One region of the Bacillus sp. FSL K6-6540 genome, then DNA from elsewhere that is predicted to be linked to it. Evidence: riboswitches for the same ligand, from Rfam matches in the RefSeq annotation. Region 1 holds a riboswitch; each other region holds the start of a gene.
What was found. A riboswitch is a leader RNA that binds a small molecule or an ion and turns the genes downstream of it on or off. The one in region 1 is predicted to bind cyclic di-AMP.
Positions count from the first base shown of each region.

Region 1 (5,628 bases):
GGGGCTGCATCCGGAATATGACCTGGAGATTGATTTTCCAACGGATCTTCCTTATGATAAGGTTCATTCCGATATGCCGCTTAACGAGAAACAGATTCTCCTTCTGGACCGGCATGACGAGCTGAGGGAAATCTCGGAGGTATCCGATATCGTACGCTCGATCAGCGGCATTCATAAAGGGCGGTACCATCTTTATTATCCGGAGGAGAAGGTGGGCCCGCTCCTGGGTCAAATGCCGGAGACGATAGCCGACGTTTTCAAACAACAGTATTAAATCAAGCAAAACAGGACAACCGTTAATCCCCTTGCATTCAACCAACTAATGGAAAATAGACGACATAGAAACGACAGGAAGGAGAGTGTGGATAGTATGCTGTTCGACACGCACACTCATATGGACGCTCCCCAATTCGACGAAGACCGGGAAGCTGCAATTCATCGGGCGCTTGAAGCCGGCGTTACGCGGATGATCAATATCGGATTTAACCGGGAGACGATCCCGACCACGATGAAGCTGGCTGAGACTTATGATTTTATATATGCAGCGGTAGGCTGGCATCCTGTAGATGCGATCACCATGGAGGATCAGGACCTGGATTGGATCGCCTCTTTATGCAGTCACGATAAAGTGGTGGCAATCGGGGAGATCGGCTTGGACTATCATTGGGATACGTCCCCCAAGGAAGTGCAGCACCGCGTGCTTCGGCGCCAGATCGGGCTTGCCCGGGAATTGAACATGCCCATTGTCATTCATAACCGGGATGCGCATGAAGATATCGTTAACATTTTGCGTGAGGAAAAAGCCTCTGAGGTCGGCGGTGTCATGCATTCCTTCTCCGGAAGCTGGGAAACGGCCAAAATGTGCCTGGATATGGGATTCCATATCTCGTTTGGGGGGCCGATAACGTTCAAGAATGCGAAGCAGCCCAAAGAGGTTTTGGCAAAGGTTCCGCTTGATCGATTATTGATCGAAACGGACGCGCCTTACCTGACACCTCATCCCTTCCGCGGGAAACGAAATGAGACCGCATATGTAAAATTGGTGGCGGAGGCGGCGGCCGAAATTAGAGGGTTGTCCTATGAGGAATTGGCCCAAATTACCACCAAAAATGCACTGGAACGATTTGGTATTTAACGAAAACAAGAGCAAAAGCCATGAAAAAGGGAGCATTTTCGATTAATTAAAGTTTTTTAATCAGAAAAGGCGTTGATATTACAATATTTTAACCTTTTACTTGAGAAAATGTGGTTGAATGTCGCTTTACAACCTGCATACAAACAGGATATCATCTTTTCAGTGATAAGAAGCTGCGATGTGCAGATCGCAGCCGAATATTTCATGAACCGTCTCGCTTAATCTCCGAAATTCTGGAGAACGGGGGAACCGATACTGCGGTGCATACTGGTCTGGATGCACGAAGCTGTATTTGATTTCTTTTTCGGGTCTTTGGGGTGAATTTGAAGGATCTCGCCATGAGCGGGCATCCGGATATAGGGCGTCTCTCTTACGTCCGAACCCGACAGCTAACTCCGTAAGCGAAATAAGAGGGGAAATCTCGTGCATACCATTTCCATGATTTCATTCATCAGGAAGCCACGTTAGAGCCTCTAGTACTCTTTCAATGGCTTCTTTTATTTTTGAATAATGGAGACGGGTCCATCATACTCTTGGTAAACAGGAGGTGATGGCAAATGGACGGAAGACGGGAATTGACGCAGGGTGTAGATAGATAGCAGGGCGCCCTGTGAGAAAAATTGCTATAGTCACGTCAAATGCATTCATGCGTTTACCTAGACGGCGGGACTATGAAGGAGGATGGAATAGTGGGCATTTTTCAACCTGAAGAAACCCATGAATCACAATCATCCAGCATGTCTTACGCATTGAGATGGAAGCATGACAATTTGCGTCAACTGATGTTGCTCGGCGCCATGGGTGCCGTTACGGTATCACTTCTCATATCGTTGGTTGTACATGACCAGGCAGGCAAGGAAGTTCAGCTTGTCGTCGACGGCCGGGTCACTACGGTGGAAACACGTGGATCGTTGCTGCAGGAATTGCTGGATGAGCAAGCGATCACGTTGAGTCCCCAAGATCAAATTTCGATGCCCCTGAACGGCGCAATCCGGGACGGAGACCGAATTATTATTGACAGAGCTATTCCAGTCAACGTTACGGTAGGCAGCAAAACCAAAACCATATTTACATCCCAGGATACAGTTGATCATGTACTCAAAGAGGCTGGCGTTACGATCCAGGGTGAAGATATAGTACAACCGTCGCAAGACACGAAGCTGACCAGCAATATGAATATCAATGTCGTTCGCGTCACGAAGCAGAAAGTTAAGGAAACGGAAGACCGCGAATTCCGCGTGATCAAGACGGCCGATCCATCGCTTGAAAAGGGCGATAACCGCGTCATTCAGCGGGGCGAGTCTGGTCTTATGGTGAACCATTACGAGAAGGTCTACCACAATGGCAAGCTGGTTTCCAAGACGAAGGTCTCCCAAGAAATCGAACGCAGAACGAAGGATAAAATCATTGCCGTAGGCACGAAAAAAGTGGAGAAGCCTGTTATCGTCCAGGCGGCAGCCACCGATGTAAAAGCTACACCAGCTAAATTGTCCGGCACGAAAAAAGTAACGACCGCCAAGGCTGTGGAGAACAACGTGGTTTCCCGCGCAGGCGTTGATTTTAAATACAAGAAGGTATTGAACAACGTGTCGATGACCGCGTATTCCGCCGAACAGCAAGGAATCGGTACGCGTACCGCATCCGGCACACGCGTTACGGAAGGTCGCACCATCGCCGTTGATCCTAATATCATCCCGATCGGATGGTGGGTTTACATCGAAGGCATCGGCTTCCGCCGTGCTGAAGATACGGGCGGCGCCATCAAAGGCAACAAAATCGATGTCTATTACGATTCGTTGAAATCGGCCATGAATTTCGGCCGGAAGAGCGGCCGCACCGTTTACGTGATCGGTCCGGTTAAACCTGAATTGAACTAGACGCATGAATTCCAATTTACTTTGCCATTCTAATGCTATACTATTTAGCTTATAATATATGATGATCAAGAAGAGGGAATATTTCCTCTTCTTTTGTTTTGTAAAGACCGGAGTAATCAAGGCTAAACGGGTTGAGCCTTAACGTTGTACAGGCCTGCTCTGCTTGGGAAGGAAGAGAACGAACGAATGATTAAAGAAGTGATTGTCGTGGAAGGCAGGGACGATACCGTTGCCATTAAACGGGCCGTAGAAGCCGACACGATCGAAACCGGCGGTTCAGCGATCAACAAGCAAATCCTGAAGCGCATAGCGCTTGCCCAGGAGCGCAGAGGCGTTATCATATTGACGGATCCTGACCATGCGGGTGAACGAATCCGCAAAATCGTGGATCAGGGCGTACCCGGCTGCAAGCACGCCTTCATTCCGGAAGCGGATGCTACAAGGAAAGGGGATATCGGCGTAGAGAATGCCTCGCCAGAGGCGATACGGCGCGCGCTGGAGCGGGTTCACACGTCTTTTGAGGGTGGAGAGAGCCTGATCAGTTTGGAGGATATGCTGGAGGCAGGATTATCGGCTCACCCGGAGGCTGCGGCAAGACGGATGGCGATGGGTAATCTGCTGGGCATCGGATACTGCAACAGCAAGCAGTTCCATAAACGATTGGCCATGTTTCAAATATCGCGGGAAGAATTTCTGGCAGCACTTGCACAGTTGGAAGAAGGGGGCGTTTAGCTAATGAGTCGGATCGAGGATATATCAACACCAAGACGGACGAAGGAGATCATCTCGCGCCATGGATTCTCCTTCAAGAAGAGTCTGGGCCAGAACTTTCTCATCGATCAGAATATTTTGTATAAAATCGTGGAAGCTGCAGGACTGGATGAAGATAAGGGCGCGCTCGAGATCGGACCTGGCATCGGTGCACTGACGGAGAAGCTGGCGCAGACGGCAGGAACCGTCACCGCGGTCGAAATCGATCAGCGCCTGATTCCCATCCTTAGGGAAGTCCTGGAGCCCTACGGGAACGTGAGGGTTCATCATGGGGATGTGCTGAAGGTGGATCTTCACGAGCTGTTCCGTCAAGATTTCGCGGACGTATCGAAGGTAAGCGTGGTTGCCAATCTGCCGTATTACGTGACGACGCCGATTCTCATGAAGCTGCTGGAGGAGAAGCTGCCGCTGGAGAACATCGTGGTGATGATTCAGAAGGAAGTGGCCGAACGGATGGCCGCTGCACCGGGAAGCAAGGATTACGGAAGTCTCAGCATCGCCGTTCAATACTACAGCGAGCCTAAGCTGGTCTGCATCGTGCCGCACACGGTGTTCATTCCGCAGCCGAACGTCGAGTCGGCCGTGATTCGCCTGGCGGTCCGGGAACAGCCGCCGGTCCGCGTGGAAGATGAACGATTCTTCTTCGAGGTGGTCCAGGCTTCATTTGCACAGCGACGGAAGACGATTGCCAACAATCTGAAGAGCCGGTTCTTCCCGGGTGAGGGACGTGAACGGCTGGAGCAGCTGCTGCAGGAAGCAGGGATCGAGCCTTCACGGCGCGGAGAGACGCTTAGCATTGAGGAGTATGCGCGGCTTAGCAACGTGCTGTTTGGCGCCAATATCCGTTGACGCAGCCGTTCAGGGAGTCTCTGGAGCTTACGCATGGCCTCCGCGCGATAAATTGGCGCTGAACAAGAACCAATAGTCACAGTAGCCCATACCATAGGGTAGGGGTGATGTTGTGATGAACTTGGGAGACTTGGTCGTTCGTAAATCCTACGGCGGCGATGTAACGTTCCGGGTAGAAGGCATGCGGCAAAATAACAATATCGTCATCAAAGGGACGGAATTCCGGTTACTGGCCGATGCTCCCGTTGATGATCTGGTTACGGTCCCGCATCCCACCTTAAGCGAACGAACAAAGCAGGCGCAGATCAAAGCCAATGAATCGCTGGACCGCCTGCAGAAGCAAAGACAGGAGCAGAGCGAGCGTCAACTGGCCAGCCTGCGGCATACTGAAGGCGGCCAGCTTGCGGATAAAGGATACTTTGACGTGCCGGGCAAGGTGCTGCATTTGGATGGAGATCCCCAATATCTGAAGAAGAGCATGACCTTGTACAACCAGCTTCGGGTCCCAGCGGAAGGCCATTATATCAATGAGTCGGGGATGGCCGATTCATTATATCGTCTTCTTCCGCGGGTAAGACCTGATATCGTTGTGATCACGGGACATGATGGGGTTCTGAAGAGACGTCAGCCATACGATTTATATAGCCTGGACAGCTATAAGAATTCCCACAACTTCGTCACGGCGATTCAGGTGGCGCGTCAATATGAGCGGAACCTGGATTCCCTGGTCATCGTGGCCGGAGCGTGCCAATCGCATTTTGAGGCACTGCTGCAGGCTGGAGCCAATTTTGCCAGCTCGCCGGGGCGAATCCTCATCCATGCGCTGGATCCCGTTTACGTCGCCGCTAAAGCGGCCTATACGTCGGTCCGGGATACCGTGAACATCCATGACGTGGTCCATCATACGATCAGCGGCAGCCAGGGCGTAGGCGGAATTGAGACGAGAGGCAGCTACCGGATCGGTCTGCCCAAGCTGCAGGATTTGTCCACCTTGAA
Region 1 covers NZ_JBBOXH010000001.1:28,329-33,956, forward strand. Annotated here, with positions in the region: gene MHH82_RS00130 (HD domain-containing protein) at 1-274, shown strand, start outside; gene MHH82_RS00135 (TatD family hydrolase) at 371-1,135, shown strand; cyclic di-AMP (ydaO/yuaA leader) riboswitch at 1,341-1,555, shown strand; gene MHH82_RS00140 (G5 domain-containing protein) at 1,825-3,012, shown strand; gene rnmV (ribonuclease M5) at 3,199-3,744, shown strand; gene rsmA (16S rRNA (adenine(1518)-N(6)/adenine(1519)-N(6))-dimethyltransferase RsmA) at 3,748-4,632, shown strand; gene yabG (sporulation peptidase YabG) at 4,748-5,628, shown strand, end outside.

Region 2 (5,628 bases), 4.5 Mb from region 1:
TTCTTTTATGGCCCGCCGCAAATCCACGATTTCTGCGAGATCATCTATGTGGTTGAAGGACGCGGAGAATTCACCATAGCAGGTAAAGTATATGAGCTTCATAAAGGCGATGTCGCCATCTATAACCCCGGCATTCCCCATGAGGAGAAATCCATCACGGACGGGCCATTCAAGGTAATCTATTGCGGCGTGGATTCGCTTCACATTGAAGGGGTGCCTCAGGGGATGCTGCTGCCGGCCTATGTCGAGCCGGTCATATCCTGCGAGAAATACGCTTATAAAGTGGAGAGCTATCTTTCCGAGATCCTCCGCGAATGCGATTCGCAGGTACTTGGATATGAAACGCTGAGCACGAACCTGCTGATGTCATTGATTACCGTGATTTATCGCATCGTGGACGTTAAACACCAATTCCAATCCTTGAAGGGCAAGAATGAAATCGCGCTGCGGACCAAGCACTTTATCGACGCCAACTACACCCAGAGCATCAGCCTCAAGGACATTGCCGATACGATGTATGTCAGCCAGCATTATTTATCCCATCTGTTCAAAAAAGAAGTCGGCGATTCCCCCTTCAATTACTTGATATCCCGTCGAATTGAAGAGGCCAAGCGCCTGCTGGCGGATTCCGAAATGCCGGTGCATGAGGTTGCTTCCCAGGTCGGCTACGGCAACGACAAGTATTTCTCGATGTTATTCAAGAAAATTACCGGTCAAACGCCAAGCTCGTTCCGGGAACAGAGCAAATTGGCCGTGGAGTGAAGGAATTTTCGTTTGTTTTCCTTTCGACAAAGCAGGCAGCCGCAATGGTAGGGCTGCCTGCTTTTTAAATATATTACAGTTATATGTCCTTCTATATCGTCAAAAGTATGGAGCATGCTTGATTTTGACGGGGCCGACCGTTTCGATCCTGCTCTGGCATCCGAGACGGTACCCCTCTTCGATTTCTTCCGGATCCAGGCGCCGTTCTTCGGCCAGATTGGGTTCGGACAGATACTCGATTCCCTCCACCACCATGCAGCGGCAGCGCGCACACGTCCCTCTTTTGCAAAAAGAGTTCCAATCCACCTCATTCCGCTCGGCCAAGTCAAGCACCGTCATGCCCAGAACTGGGGCCACGCTGCGCTGAACCTCGCGGCCCGTAAGCTCGATGATCCGGTCCGGCACGGCTTCCATTCTCTCTTCCGCTGCCGGGAGCGACGATTTCTCTCCGCTGTTCCCGCCCTTTTTGTTTTTCCAGAATTTAAACACGCCTTTATCCCCCTATGCATGTAATCATCAGGTTATGTATGAATTCCTTCAATTATTATACTGGAAAGTTTAAAAAATCAACATGCTTACTCTTATCGATTCTATGACATCATGCAATTGGAACTCTATGAAAATTTTGCTATACTAGCGTATGCTAGAGCAAATCCCATATTCTATGAGAATCATTCTATTATTTTATTGGGTTGGAGGGAAAACAATAGCATGCTGCATAAACCAATAGGAAAAACAGCCGTCGCTGCCGTTCTTGCCTTATCTCTGCTCGGAACCGCTCCCCATATCGGCCAGGTACAGGCTGCGCCTGCCATTTCGGTCAAGCTGGATGACGTTGCGCTTACATTCGATGCGGCTCCCATGATAGACAAAGGGGTCACTTACGTGCCGTTCCGGACGGTCGGTGAGGCGCTGGGCATTCAAATCACGTGGAACAGCAAGACCCAAACGGTGAAGGCCATTGGCGAGGTGAAAGGTCAAACGACGGAAGTGCTGCTTCAAGTCGGGAGCTCGAGCGCAACCGTCAACGGTAAAAAAGTGAAGCTGGCCGCTCCCCCTGTCCAGCGGGAAGGCCGCGTTCTGATTCCGCTCAGCTCGTTCAGCAGCCAATTCGGCGTTAATGTCGGCTGGAATCAGGCGACTCGCACGGTCTCCCTCGTGTCGCCGCAGCGCGAAATGCATCTAAGAGCCTTTTACGCTTTGCAATCTTTCCAAGAGCGGGATCTCGTAGCATCCATGAATTCAGTCGCCTTCGGCTGGAGCCGCATTGATCGGGAAGGTCAGTTTACGCTTCAAGGCGACGAATACCGTCTGCCTGCGGCGGCCGGGGACGTGACTCCGCAATCGATTGTTGCGGATGCTGCGGACCGGGAGATTAAACCGTACCTTATGGTTTACGCTTTGGACGGAAACGGCGAATTAACCAAAGTCCTCAGCGACAGCAGCCTTCGCCAAAAGTCCATTGAAGGCATCACGACTGCGGTGGCGGATAACGGATTCGGCGGCGTGGTGCTTGATTTCGAAGGGCTCGGTTTTAAACTGGATGCCGCGAAGCAGCAGAAGCTGCTTAATGATTACGTCAAGCAATTGAAAGCCGCATTGCCGAGCGACATTGCTCTGTCCTTAGCCGTTCCGCCATTGAACAGCGCCTATAAAGGCTATGATTACAAGACGCTGGCCTCCCTTGCCGATGATCTCATCGTCATGGCGTATCAGTACAATCCGGTTGGCACCAAAGCCCAGGTTCCTGAACCCAACAGTCTGGTGGACCAAGCCATTCAGCAGGCACTTCAGGCAGGCGTTCCTAAGCAGAAGCTCCTGCTCGGCATCAGCGTAAGCAGCGAAACCGCCACATCCGTCGACGATAAGCTCGGCTTGGCCAAGCGCTATGATCTGAAAGGTGCCGCCTTCTGGCGTCTGGGCTTGTTCCGTTCCTATAATAATGGCATGGAAGCCGCCGTGAATGCCTCTGTCGTAAAGGAATAATCTAGTGAATCTTTTCGCAGAATCCCAAATTATAATCTTCCATAAAAAAAGAAAGCCTGACAAGATCATCTCTTGTCAGGCTTTCCGGTTATGTATCGAACTCTAAACTGCGTATTCCAATTAGCTCGCGCTTCCTACCAGTTTAGCATAGTTCTCTTGACTCAATACACGGCGCGCCGTAACATAACGCGGTTCGTAATAGGAGTCGCTAAGCTTGCTGATTCTTACGCCCTTGCTGCTGGAAGCATGCGCAAATTGTCCATCTCCAATGTAAACGCCCGCATGGGAAATGCCGCTTCCGCTTGTATTGAAGAATACCAAATCTCCGACTCTCAGGTCCTCGCGATCCACATGAACCCCGGCTTTAGCCTGACTCTGGGAAGTGCGTGGAAGGTCCAAGTCGAAATTTCTAAACATATACAGAATAAATCCGGAGCAATCAAATCCGCTTGTCGTTGTTCCGCCCCATTTGTAAGGCGTTCCTACCAATTGCTTCACTTGATGCTGAAAATTCGGTTGTTGATCAGCATAGGCTGATACGGCACCAGAAGAAAAAATAATTGCAGACCCAAGCAATGTGATGACAAATTTCTTCAAAATACGTTCTCTCCTTCGATGCCTACGGAGTTAGCTAAGGGTTCGGTTGAAGGTTCCCTATACTCTCTATGGTACAAGAATAATTCACCCAAGACGGTTCCCCCGTTTTCACAAACGAAATTCGGCAAAATTCATTAACATTTTGTAACCTTCTCTTAATATAGTATACAAGCAAGGATGCTGTCAATAATATCCTAGAAATCTATCACTATATGTTAATCAATGTCGTATAGGCTGAAAATTTTCATGTTTTTTCATTATGCCATCTCGTATACTCATGACAATTATGTAACACTCCATCGAACCTCCGGCGACGTTTTGTTAATGGGCATGCAACTTTTTTGCAGTTCGGAACGTTTACATATTCAGACAAGAAATCAAAGAGGTGATCCTTCGCTTATGAGTCAAATTACGATGGCTGAAGCTTTGGCAGTCCGGGCAGCAATCAACCGTCTCATGAATCAACTGATGTCGGAACGCTTGAACAACAGCAGCACGATCATTGAAAAAGGGGAAACGGCGGAGTATCCTGCACGCAGCGTGGATGCCATTACGGAAGAGATCGAAGCCGCCGCAGCGGATTACAGAAAGCTGGATCTGCTGATGGCAATCTCCAACACGACGCAGACCATTAGTTGGAACGGCTCCGACATGACCATCATGGAGGCGATCGAGCTCGCCAAACAAATGCGCAGCGATATCGGACAGCTTGCCCATCTCGGCTCCCGCAAGAAGCTGGAGCGCCAGAGCGGCCGGGGAAGCGGAGATGGCGCCGTAACGCTGTTTAACGTGGCCTTATACGATCCGGAAGCTTATCAGGCGCAGGCGCGCAAGAAGGAACGCGAAGTGACCAGGCTCTCCTCACTGATCGAGCATGCCAACCATACGAGCATGATTACGTTCGACGCATCAAAATACATGGAATAGCGGAAGCCGCCGGCTCCAAGCCTGCAGGCCGCCTCGCGTGCGGGTTTGGAGCCGGCGGCTTCCGTCGGCGGGCGGGAAAGTGCGGGCAACCGCTTATTGTTTGTCGGATACAAACAAACCTAATAGGAAACCAAAAACTCGACTCCAGTGAAAACGGATGACGGCTTACGGTTTACGCCTATCACCTGTCACAAGTTACGGACTTCGCTTACGCAAATATGATCGCTCCGTTTCCCGCTCTCTTCATGAATAATCAGAAAGCCGCCCTTGAGGGCGGCTTTTGTTGCCTTTTCTTACGAATATATTATTGGAACAAGGCTGCGGCTCCCACCAGGCCAACATCGTCCCGCAGTCCCGCAGGAACGATCTCGTAGGTTCCTAGATAGGACGGCATGACCAGCTTATCCGTCATTTCCCGAAGCTGCGGGAAAAGAAGCTCGCCTGCTCTGCTCACACCCCCGCCAACCACGATGCGATCGGGGTTGAAGCTGTGAATGACGTTAACCAGTCCAAGCGCCATGTAATAGACGGCACGATCGATGACCTCCACTGCGACGGGGTCATGAAGACGTTTAGCCTCGAATACATGCCTGGCGTTCACGCCTCCATCGGCTGCGGCCAGTTCAGAAATAACGCTGGTCTGGGTAAGCATCCGCTGGGATGCTGCCAGGCCGATGGCCGTTCCTGAAGCAAACACCTCCCAGCAGCCATGGCTGCCGCAATTGCACTGCGGACCGCTAGGATCAATGATATGATGCCCAAGCTCCCCTGCAAAGGAATTGCTGCCCAGAAACAGCTTGCCATCCAGCACGATGCCTGAACCGATGCCTGTGCTGAGCGTCACGTAAACCATGTTCGTCGACCCTCGGCCGGCACCTCTTACATATTCGCCCCATGCGGCTGCATTGGCATCATTCAGCACTTGTACTTCCGTATTCAGATCTCGTTCCATCCAGGCTTTGAGAGGGACGTTGGTCCATTCCGGCAAATTCGTGCCGTGAATGACAATGCCCTCCCGGCTGTTAACCGTTCCCGGCGAAGCCATGCCTACGCCTCGAAGCGGGTGGCCGCCCGACACGCTGCGAATCATGTTCGTAATTCTCGCGACCACTTCCTCGGCCGTACGCGCTCCGGCTGTCTCCATTTGCTCCCGGTTCAGCAGCTGTCCTTCGGAATCAAAGAGCGCTGCCGCGATCTTCGTACCCCCAAGGTCAACGCCAACCACAAATTCTTGCTGTTTATTCAATTCGGTTTGCAATTTTTGTTCACCTGTTTCCGATAGGTTTGCTACTTCTATTGATGTAAGCTGTCAGCCAAGGATCGCAGTTCAACCGGATCAATGGGCTTCAGCCCTGA
Region 2 covers NZ_JBBOXH010000001.1:4,526,772-4,532,399, forward strand. Annotated here, with positions in the region: gene MHH82_RS19880 (AraC family transcriptional regulator) at 1-762, shown strand, start outside; gene MHH82_RS19885 (2Fe-2S iron-sulfur cluster-binding protein) at 862-1,251, opposite strand; gene MHH82_RS19890 (stalk domain-containing protein) at 1,474-2,748, shown strand; gene MHH82_RS19895 (C40 family peptidase) at 2,869-3,345, opposite strand; cyclic di-AMP (ydaO/yuaA leader) riboswitch at 3,349-3,482, opposite strand; gene MHH82_RS19900 (hypothetical protein) at 3,745-4,272, shown strand; gene MHH82_RS19905 (ROK family protein) at 4,577-5,530, opposite strand; gene MHH82_RS19910 (copper homeostasis protein CutC) at 5,566-5,628, opposite strand, start outside.
Region 2: it holds a riboswitch for cyclic di-AMP, as region 1 does, so the genes downstream of both, MHH82_RS19895 (C40 family peptidase) here and MHH82_RS00140 (G5 domain-containing protein) in region 1, are expected to answer to the same signal.

Region 3 (5,628 bases), 6.2 Mb from region 1:
AAGATGACATGGGAGAACATCGCAGCCAAATACCCGTATTTCAAAAAGATGTAGCTGAACAGCAAACCGATGATGACCAGCTCAATCGGCCGGGAGATCACGGGGTATATCGGATAGAGCGTATGTCCCAGCGCCCAGATGAGCGAGGTGATCAAGCTTGCGACAAAGGTATTGCGGACGATCTTTTTCACCATCTTGATGCCGAACAGCCGGTACACGGCCTCCTCGGATATGCCGGCCAGCCAGGCCATCAACGGAAACAGCCAAGGATACAGCATGTTGTAAGGCGATTGCGTCGCATCCGTGGTGGACCATGTATTCAGGGTCAGACCAAGACCGATAAAGATGACGGATTGGACGCCAAGCAGGATGAAGGCCCACATATACCCCAGCTTCATGCTGTCCAGCACGTAATGCCCGTATCCGGGTTCTTTGGCGCGCGGCCATGGATTGAGCCCGTCTTCTTTATGCCACAGCCCGCTGCCGCCGACAAGGGAGAAATAGAGCAGGGCGGAGAAGACGAGCGAATAGACGGCATAGAAAATCATCATCCCGAGCACGCCGGTTTGCGACATGCCTTCGGATTTGAAAACGGGAATCAGATTGTACGTATTCAGCATTTGAATGACGAACAGCAGCGCCGATAAGAACAGGCCGCGCTTAAACGAGGTGTAGGCCCTGGTCTTCACGCTGTACACAATCGCAAGAATGCCCAGGATTAGGGTGAACAGGCCGTACCCTGCGAGCGTCAGCAGGGTGGCATCCTGCGTCTGCTTGTTGACATAAGCAGAGTGGGCGGCTGGCACCGAGAAGGAGGGCTCATAAGAGCGCAATTTCCCCTGCTCGAAGGTGAAGCGGTGCTCCAGCCTGGAGTCCCCGATCCTGGATTCAGGGTCCACATATTTGAGACGGGGATCCCCCTCCTTCGTAACCAGCTCCAGATTCGACAGGTCATAACCCGCCCGCTGAAGCCATGGCTCCGCCAGCGCCTGCTTCTCGGCCAATGTCATGCCGTCCTCAACGACGAGCAGCATCTGCCTCTGAATCTCGCCCTTGTTCAGCTCGATCCGATCAAAGCTGGAACGGGCATAATCATACGAGAATCCGACGATGCCGGAATTTTGCATGTGCACGTCCACATTGAGGGCATCGCCTCCAGGCTCGCTGAAGCGAACGCGGTATACGTCATAGGGATATTTGGCTTCATAGGTTTTGTTATATTCCGAAAGTCTCTTCTCCTTCGCCAGATATCCGTAAAGTTCCGATTTGGATTGATATGTAACCAAGGCTTCGTCCGTGTCCGCAGCCGCAAACTGCAGATGCTCCTGAGCAAACCTTGAAGCTGCCTGCCGAGCCTGCTCCTTGGAAATGATATCCGGTGAGGCCATCTCGGCATCGTCCGGATTCGCCCACGGAAATACCTGAAATAATAGGAACAGAATCAGGCCGACTGCGGCAGGCGCGATGAGCTGCTTCAGATTGGGCTTCAGCTTCAAGGGCTCTCTTGCACGATTCATGAAATTCCTCCTCTAAGAAAGTTGATACTCCCACTGGTATTCGATATGCCTGATTAAGAACGCATAGAGTCAATATAACATAGTATGAAAGCCATAAGCAGCTTATCCCAATTATCGGAATATTGAAATAAATCGATGAAAATGAATGAAAGGTTTCGAAAACGTTAGAGAACCCTACGCTTGTATTCTTGAATATGCCCAATTCGCGCTCTTTTAAAGATATTTCGGGCGAAAAACGGCATTGGGTTACGTAACGGATTGAGTTATAATCACATCATGCTTGAAGGAACCGAATATTCCAGCCGAATTTCGTAATGAAAATGGGGGAACCATGTAATTGGGGTGAATTTCATTATTCCCGGAATAATGAATAGGGCGACCTGTGGAAATGCCCGAATCCGTCAGCTAACCTCGTAGGCTGTTGCACAGGAACCAGACCGAAAGGCACTGCGTTTTCCAGTGTCTTTTTTCGTTGATTTTTTTAAAGAAGGTGTCCGATTGAACGCTAAATTAAACTGGCTTACATTGTCTCCGCCCCAAATTCTCGTGCTTGGTTTTGCGGCCATCATCTTCATCGGGACCGGGCTGTTAATGCTGCCAATCTCGACGACGACGGGCGAACCGCTTGGATTTACTGACGCCTTGTTCACTTCGACCTCGGCAACGTGCGTAACGGGCCTGGTCGTAGTGGATACGGGAACGACATTCAGTTCCTTCGGAGAAGTCGTGATCATGCTGCTGATTCAAATCGGCGGGCTCGGATTCATGACGATGGCTACTTTATTCGCCTTGGTTCTGAAGAGACGCATATCGCTCAAAGACCGTCTAATCTTACAGGAAGCGATGAATCAGTCCTCGATGGAAGGTATCGTAAGGCTGATACGCAGAGTATTGCTGTACTCGCTCGTCATCGAGGCCTGCGGCGCAGTCCTTTTATCGGTTCGTTGGGCGTTTGATATGCCGTTGGGCCGGGCGATCTATTACGGTGTTTTTCATGCGGTGACGATGTTTAACAACGCCGGCTTCGATTTGTTTGGCGATTTTCGGAGTTTGACCGGGTATGTATACGATCCGGTAGTCAACTTCGTTGTGATGTTCTTGATTGTTTCCGGGGGCATTGGATTTATTGTGCTGTCCGATCTGATCGATTATCGAAAACAGCGGAGGCTCTCCCTGCACTCCAAGGTGGTGCTCACGATGACGGCTGCCTTGCTTGCGGTCGGATTTATCGTCATTCTCATATTTGAATTTACCAATCCGAGAACGCTGGGTTCCCTGAACTGGGGCGGAAAATTCTTCGGCGCGTTATTCCAATCCGTAACGCCGCGTACGGCGGGCGCGAATACTATAGATATTACGGGGCTCAGACAGGCAACGCAATTTTTTATCGTCATCCTGATGTTTATCGGAGCATCTCCAGGGTCAACCGGCGGCGGCATCAAAACCACGACCTTTACCATTATGGTAGGGGCGGTCATTGCGATGATGCGCGGGCGGGAAGACATCGTCATGTTCCGTTATCGCCTGGCCCAGGAGCGGGTGCTGAAGGCACTGACCATTGCCTTGCTGGCCCTGCTGCTCGTTCTAACCGTCTCGATGATTCTGTCGACGACAGAGGAAGGGGACTTCCTGGAGATTCTATTCGAAACGACATCCGCCTTCGGTACGGTAGGTCTCTCCATGGGCTTAACGCCCGATTTGACCGTGTTCGGCAAGATCCTGATCAGCCTTACGATGTTTGCGGGTCGATTGGGGCCTTTGACGCTTGCTTATGCACTGGGGCCGAAAAAGGGTAAAGAATTATATCGTCATCCGGAAGGCAAAATGATAATTGGATAAGGGGTATAGGAGAGACATGAAACCAAAGCAATTTGCAATCATCGGTTTGGGGCGATTTGGCGCCAGTCTGGCGCTGGAGCTGATGGAACAGGGATATGAGGTGCTCGGCATCGACCGGAACGAAGAGGTCGTCGAGGATATGAGCGAGCTGCTGACGCATACGGTGGTGGCGGACGCGACGGATGAGGAAGTGCTTAAATCGCTCGGCATCCGCAACTTCGACTGCGGAATCGTTGCGATCGGGAACGACATTCAGATGAGCATCCTCTCCGCCATCCTGTTGAAAGAGCTGGGTGTCGCGATGGTCGTTGCCAAGGCGATATCGGTGCTGCACGGCCGGGCGCTGGAGAAGCTTGGCGTGGACCGGGTCATCTTTCCCGAGCGGGATATGGGGATCCGGGTAGCGCACCAGCTCGTGACGCCAAACCTGCTTGATTATATCGAATTATCCAAGGATTATCTGATTGTGGAGATGACGGTCACGGACTGCATGGACGGAAAAACGCTGAGCGAGCTTAATACGAGGGTCCGGTACGGCGTCAGCGTGGTGGCGCTGAATAAACAGTCCGGCATTATCGTTGCTCCGACGGCCATGGACGTCGTGAACTCCGGCGATATTATGGTCGTCATCGGCTCCAATGACAACGTGGACCGCTTTGAGTCCGAAGTCGTGAATATGCTCGAAAAATAAATATAGTAGAAAAAAACTGACGATTGCGAAATATCGTCAGTTTTTTTTCGATTTATCTTCCTCCAGCTTGCGGAACAGGATCTCCGTTTCTTCGATCCAGCGGCTGGCCGCCTTGCTCAGCTCCGAGGCTTGACCGTAGATCAGCGAAGTCGTTCGCCGGGTTTCGATGAGTGCCGGAATATGAATGTCGACGAGCCCGTTATCGGACAGCAGCTGCGGCCTCAGATAGGATTTGGGCAGCAGCGCGGCCGCCTTGCAGGTCGGGATCAGCCTGACGATCGCTTCGAAGGAGTCGATCTCCATCCGGATATCGGGCATGATGCCCCAGCGGTGAAACAGATCGTCCGTCAGCTTGCGGTACCAGGTTCCGGTCGAAAATATGATCATCGGCAAGCCTTGAAGCTGTTCGATGCCCACATCCTCGATTTCCGCCAGCGGATGTGAAGACGGGATGACAAGCTCCAGATGGTCATCGAACAGCGGGATGCAGTTCAAGCCCGGCTGATTGATGGACGAAGCAACAATGCCGACATCCACCCGTTTATCCCTTACATAAGACACGATTTCGTGGGTCTTGCCGGTGATGAGCTTGATTTCGGCTGACGGATGACGTTCCATGAAGGCATTGACCAGCGGGGGCAGGGTGGTCTGCAGCGTGGTCAGACTGGCGCCCAGGTTAATCGAGATTTGGTCCCCTTCCCGGTAATGGGCCAAGGTCTGCAAGAATTTGATCTGCTGCTGGCGCTGCTCCAGGGCGAAGGTATACACAATCTGTCCGATGGAGGTAAGCTCCAGCCTTTTGCCGCGGCGGTTGAACAGCTGCAGTCCGAGCTGGTCCTCCAGTTTGGCTATTTTTCGGGACAGGGCCGGCTGTGACAGGTTGAGCAGCTTAGAGGCTTGATTGATGCTGGATTGCTCCACGACGACGGCGAACACGTCCAGTTCTTCGAACATGGAAATCCTCCTATTAAAATAGACATGCGTGCAAAACGTTGCTTATGCGTATAGATTATAACGATTAATAATTATATTGCAATTCCATTATAAGAAAAAAAGGAGTAACATGAAACATGACACAAGTTGTTCACACGATTGCTGAAATAGGCAACTTTTTGTCGTTGCAAGGCTTTTTGAACAACCTCTTTTAGGGCAGGGGAAGTGTAATTGTTCTGAAAATAGGAAAGATTGAAAATGAAAACGCTGTACATTGGAAAGGGGAACGTCAACTGATGAAAGGGTATTATTCCAGAAAGCTGCATTCTTTGCTCGGTGTCATACCGCTTGGGGCATTTTTGCTCAGCCATATGATTTCCAACTTTAAGGCTTTCGAGGGTGGAAAGGAAGGCTTCGCGAGCGCGGTGCATTTTTTGAACAGCATGCCGCTGATTTTTTTCCTCGAGCTGTTCCTGATCTGGCTGCCATTGCTATATCACGGCGTCTACGGGTTATACATCGCTTACCAGGCGAATAACAACGTGGGCAACTACAACTATGAACGGAACATCCGCTTCACCATCCAACGGATCACCGGCGTTATTACGTTCGTTTTTGTCATCTGGCATATGTACGATACGCGCTTCC
Region 3 covers NZ_JBBOXH010000001.1:6,180,781-6,186,408, reverse strand. Annotated here, with positions in the region: gene MHH82_RS27750 (CPBP family intramembrane glutamic endopeptidase) at 1-1,517, opposite strand, end outside; cyclic di-AMP (ydaO/yuaA leader) riboswitch at 1,808-1,952, shown strand; gene MHH82_RS27745 (TrkH family potassium uptake protein) at 2,016-3,356, shown strand; gene MHH82_RS27740 (potassium channel family protein) at 3,373-4,047, shown strand; gene MHH82_RS27735 (LysR family transcriptional regulator) at 4,084-5,001, opposite strand; gene MHH82_RS27730 (succinate dehydrogenase cytochrome b558 subunit) at 5,277-5,628, shown strand, end outside.
Region 3: it holds a riboswitch for cyclic di-AMP, as region 1 does, so the genes downstream of both, MHH82_RS27745 (TrkH family potassium uptake protein) here and MHH82_RS00140 (G5 domain-containing protein) in region 1, are expected to answer to the same signal.

Region 4 (5,628 bases), 490 kb from region 1:
ATCATCGACTGGGTGAAGGTATTTGCCGAGCAGAGCCGCATAGACAAACAGGACTATGAATTTCAGATGCTGTATGGACTGCGGATGAACGATCAAGCAGCGCTTGCGCAGGACGGCTACCGTATCCGGTGTTATATGCCCTATGGAACGATGTGGTACCCGTATTTCACCCGGAGGCTGGCAGAGAAGCCGGCCAACCTGATGATGGTGCTCAAAAATATGTTCAAGTGAGCGGGATCCGATTGCAGAACCCCGTCAAAATGCCTGATGAAATAAGTGGCTTTTTGACGGGGTTCTTCATGGTTTCAAAAAACATCAGGCTGCTTAGAAGTGCCCAATCCAAAGGAAACGGGGACAGTAGCTCTCTGTAGCTGCTGCCCCTAGAAATGATAATACCCCTCCGAGCAATTCATAAGGAAGGAGTGCTCCAGCGGCAGTCCGCCTAACCGCTCTCGGGTGATGTGCCGATGCAGGTTGATCTCCAGATCGGCGAGGGCTGATACAGCAAGTTGCATCCGTGCGGGTCCCCACTGCTGCTGCTTTCGGGCATAGCGAATGGCCTCAGTCACGGACATGCCTCTCAGCCTTGAGAAGACGGATGCCCAGCGGACCAGGTCCGAAAATTCTCTCGTGCTTGGCAGGGCATATTCGACATATCCTGCCGCGTCTTTGCAGCTGACTTTGAACAAGCCGCAGTTCCAGCCATGATCGCTCCATGGGATAAAGCGTTCGGCCGAGCCCCGGTCGAAACGAAATATCTCCATATGGCGGATAGTCTCTCCACCTAATGCAGGCACTGCGGTTTCGATGACGGGTGTAAGCGCTGCCTCGATGAGTTTCGTCATGATATGATCTACGCTCCTTTATAAGAATGTTATATGCACGGCAAATAGGCCTGGTGAGCAGAGAAACCCCGCTCTCCAGGCCTATTTATGGTTAGAGCCCCAATTCCGGCGGCCGCTATGCCAAAGCTTGGATGGTATTCTCTCTCAACAACGCGCCTACGAGGTTAGCTGACGGATTCGGACTGAGAGCACCCTACCACTGGGCCCTTCGATCCTAGGCGCAGCGGATTCACCCCATTCACCAATCGAAGACTGGTGACTTTGGTTCCCCCGTCTCCCGGTCTGTCGGGAGCTCGGCGTATAACGTGTTTCGAATAGATGGATGAATCATACGCCGGAGGAAACGAAAAGTAAATGACCGTATGGGACGAATAGATTCCGAAATGTGATGAAAACGGTAAAAGAAAACGCGTACAATCGGTCGTGTCATCTATTATCGTGGCAAAATCTCAGTATCTCGTTGGATTGCGATAAATAAGAGGAAACAAGAGAAATACATAGTATAGAGCAGTATTCGGAAGATAGAGACGAAATACAGCTTGGTTCCTGTTCGACATAACGCCAGATGTGTTTTTGCTCACATTTACATCCTGCAGGGCCGGACGTATGATACGAACTATGAATTGACGGTCACCAACGACCAAGGCATACGGACAGTCGTTCCATATAGATTTAAAGGCAGTGTGAGAGCTGCCCCTAAGCTCTTTATGGATCGATGGCGAAGGCACCATGGGCCTTGCTGAGATTTGAAGGTAGAGGCGACTCTCACCGCGTGAACCTCCTGTTGCTGTGCTGTTATGCCCAGTCTGGATGACAAGTCAATGGCTAATAGAATAACATGCTACTCGTTTTTAATTTTCGCTGAGTCCTTGAATGGAAAAGGAACGGGGGAACCAGTCGGGAGATGAACCTGATCTCTCTGGGGTGAATCCTGTAGACAAGATAACGGTCTATGGGTAGGGCGACTCTCACGCCCGAATCCGTCAGCTAACCTCGTAAGCGTATCGAGAGAGGCAACGATTGTCGTGGACTTGGGCCACGGTGTATTTCACCGTGGCCTGTAAGAAGCCTGCGGGAAGAGTTCTTCTCTTTCCGCAGGCTTCTTTGTTGTTGCCTTCTCTTTCTGACCTTAGGAGGAGAAACGAAGATGGAGAAACCACAGGAATTCATCCTGGTATCCGCGCCGAACAAGGCCGGGGAGGAATTCGTCCGCCAGCTGATTCACAAACGTGTTCCGTTTGCGGCCATAGCCAACAACCGGGCTGAGCAGCAGAGGCTGCGAGAACTGGGCTGCAGACCCATCATTTTGATTGATACAAGAGACGAGCAGACCTGGATCATTCCCGAGTTTCCCGTCAGCAAGGTGTTTCTGTTCGAAAGCAGCTTGAATCTGTGCTGCCGCTATTTACGGATCTGCCGGACATGGACCTCGGAGTCGATTTACGTGATCACCCATTCCGGCAATCCGCGCTTGATATACAAAGGGCTGGGTGCCGATGTGGTGCTTCATACGAATCATCATCAGGTGTCCTTTCTGATGGCATCCGTAATGAGCTAAGCGTTTGGACTGACGCCACAAGAGTTAGGGGAGGTTACATTCATGCAGGATTTAGTTATGGTGCTCATTTTGGGAGGAACCTACGGACTGCTCATGCTGTTTATGTCCTGGTGCGGGCGCGTGGTTTCGGAACCGGAGGCTGATCAGCCGTGATGATCATGTTGATATTCACGATTTTTATTTTTCTCTATTTGATTTATGCGCTGATTCACCCTGAAAAATTCTAGGGAAACGGCTGAAGGAGGAAGGCATTCGTCATGGGCATTTTACAAATTGCCATCGTTATACTCGTTCTGGTGCTGCTGGTCAAGCCGCTGGGAACTTATCTATATCAGGTGTTTCGTTATGAAAGCAATGGAACGGACAGATGGTTCTCCTGGGCGGAGAAACGGATCTTTGCTCTGATCGGCTTAAAAGAACGCAAGGGGATGACATGGAAAGGATATGCCGTCAGCTTTGTGTTAACGAATATCGTGCTGGTTGCGGCGGGCTACTTGATTCTGCGGCTGCAGAAAGTGCTGCCGTTGAACCCGAGCGGTATCGGCCATATGGAACCAACCTTGTCGTTCAATACGATTATCAGCTTTATGACCAATACGAATCTTCAGCATTACAGCGGCGAGTCGGGATTGTCTTATCTGGCCCAGATGGCCGTCATTACGATGATGATGTTTACGTCCGCAGCGACCGGGCTGTGCGTGGCGATTGCTTTTATCCGGGCGGTGACCAGCAAGGGCACGACCGTCGGCAACTTTTTTGAGGACTTCGTTAAGGCGCATACCCGTGTATTCATTCCGGCTGCTTTCATCATTGCGATGGTACTGGTGGCGCTGCAGGTGCCGCAGACCCTGAAGCCTACGCTCAGCGTCACGACGCTGGAAGGAAGCGAGCAGCAAATAGCGGTGGGCCCGGTGGCTGCGCTCGAATCGATCAAGCATCTGGGCACCAATGGGGGCGGTTTTATGGGGGCCAACTCGGCGCATCCGTTCGAGAACCCGTCCCCGCTGACCAATGTGATCGAGATTCTGTCCATGTGGAGTCTTGGGGCGGCGCTTCCTTACACATTTGGTTTGTTCGCGAAGAGCCGCAAGCAGGGATGGATCATATTCTCGGTAATGATGACCTTGTTTATCGGCTTCCTGTCCTTGAACTATGCTGCGGAAACCAACGGCAACCCGGCATTAAACCAGCTGGGCATCGACGCCTCGCAAGGCAGCATGGAGGGCAAAGAGGTCCGGTTCGGGATCGCCCAATCCTCCCTGTTTACGACGGTGACAACCGCGGCTACGACCGGGTCGGTCAATAACATGCATGATACGCTCACGCCGCTCGGCGGGATTACGCCGCTGTCCCTGATGATGCTGAATTCCGTTTTTGGCGGAAAAGGCGTCGGGCTGATGAATATGCTCATGTACGCGATCCTGGCGGTGTTCCTGGCCGGTCTTATGGTTGGCCGTACCCCCGAATTTCTCGGCAGAAAAATCGAGGCCCGGGAGATGAAGCTGATCGCGATTGTCATTCTGGTACACCCATTGATCATCCTTGCTCCGACGGCGCTCGCGCTCATGACGGATGCGGGACAGGCGGGCATTGCCCATTCGGGCTTTCACGGCATCTCGCAGGTGCTTTACGAATACACGTCATCCGCTGCCAATAACGGCTCCGGGTTTGAGGGCCTTGCGGATAACACGCCGTTCTGGAACATCAGCACCGGACTGGTCATGCTGATCGGGCGCTACATTTCGATGATTGCCCTGCTCGCTGTAGGCGGCTCGCTGATGCGGAAGCAGTGGGTTCCCGAGACGCTCGGAACGTTCCGGACAGATAATAAGCTTTTTGCAGGCATTCTCATCGCGGTGGTCCTGATCATCGGTGCCTTGACCTTCCTGCCTGTGCTGGTGCTGGGACCGATTGCCGAGCATCTGACGATTCGTTAAATAGAAAAGGTGGCCTATTACCATGAATAATACGAGAAAAAAAGCGATGTCCCAAGAGATGGTCCGTCAGGCGCTGAAGGAAAGCTTCACGAAGCTGAATCCCGTCCTGATGATGAGAAATCCGGTCATGTTTGTCGTGGAGGCCGGGACTCTGGTCGTGCTGCTTATGACGATATTTCCGTCCTATTTCGGTACCGAGGGCAGTATCGGATTTAACCTGACCGTATTCGTCATCCTGCTGTTCACGCTGCTGTTCGCAAACTTCGCAGAGGCGCTTGTCGAAGGGCGCGGCAAGGCGCAGGCCGATTCCCTTAAGCAGTCGAAGCAGGAAATGACGGCTCGCAAAGTGATGGAGAACGGCGGGGTACAATCCGTGTCGTCCACGGCTCTGCGCAAAGGAGATATCGTGATGGTCGCGCAGGGCGAGATGATTCCCGGGGACGGGGAAGTGATTGCGGGCCTTGCATCCGTTGACGAATCGGCGATTACCGGGGAATCCGCCCCCGTCATTAAAGAAGCCGGCGGCGATTTCAGCTCGGTCACGGGGGGGACCCGGGTTGTCAGCGATACGATCCGCATCCGGATTACGAGCGATCCGGGGGAATCGTTTATCGACCGGATGATCTCGCTGGTCGAAGGGGCCTCCCGGCAAAAGACGCCAAACGAAATTGCGCTGAATACGCTGTTGATCGTCTTAACGCTGATCTTCCTGATCGTGGTTGTGACGCTGGCACCGATCGCGAAGTATCTTGGCATCGAGTTGACCGTTCCGGTGCTGATCTCGCTGCTGGTATGTCTGATCCCGACCACGATCGGGGGGTTGCTGTCAGCGATCGGGATTGCCGGCATGGACCGGGTAACGCAGTTCAACGTGCTGGCGATGTCCGGCAAAGCGGTTGAGGCCGCCGGGGACATCAACACGATGATTCTGGATAAGACGGGTACCATTACGTTTGGTAACCGGATGGCCAGCCGGTTGATTCCCGTCGGCGGCGAGTCGCTGGCATCGGTGTCCCAGTGGGCCGCGGTGAGCTCGCTGCAGGATGAGACGCCGGAAGGACGGTCGGTGTTGGAGCTGCTGAGGAAGGAAGGTTTCGCAGTGGATGAGAGCATGGCGGATGGGGCGGAATTCATCGAATTTAAGGCGGAGACCCGGATGAGCGGCATGGACCTGAGGGATGGCCGGAAAGTCCGCAAGGGCGCTGTGGATGCCGTCAAGGCGTGGGTGCAGTCGCAAGGAGGCCCTATCCCTTCGGATTTGTCGCCAAATAGCGACGCCATCGCCACA
Region 4 covers NZ_JBBOXH010000001.1:515,725-521,352, forward strand. Annotated here, with positions in the region: gene MHH82_RS02205 (proline dehydrogenase family protein) at 1-231, shown strand, start outside; gene MHH82_RS02210 (hypothetical protein) at 381-845, opposite strand; cyclic di-AMP (ydaO/yuaA leader) riboswitch at 982-1,154, opposite strand; cyclic di-AMP (ydaO/yuaA leader) riboswitch at 1,695-1,863, shown strand; gene MHH82_RS02215 (hypothetical protein) at 1,993-2,403, shown strand; gene MHH82_RS41600 (potassium-transporting ATPase subunit F) at 2,562-2,630, shown strand; gene kdpA (potassium-transporting ATPase subunit KdpA) at 2,661-4,340, shown strand; gene kdpB (potassium-transporting ATPase subunit KdpB) at 4,363-5,628, shown strand, end outside.
Region 4: it holds a riboswitch for cyclic di-AMP, as region 1 does, so the genes downstream of both, MHH82_RS02215 (hypothetical protein) here and MHH82_RS00140 (G5 domain-containing protein) in region 1, are expected to answer to the same signal.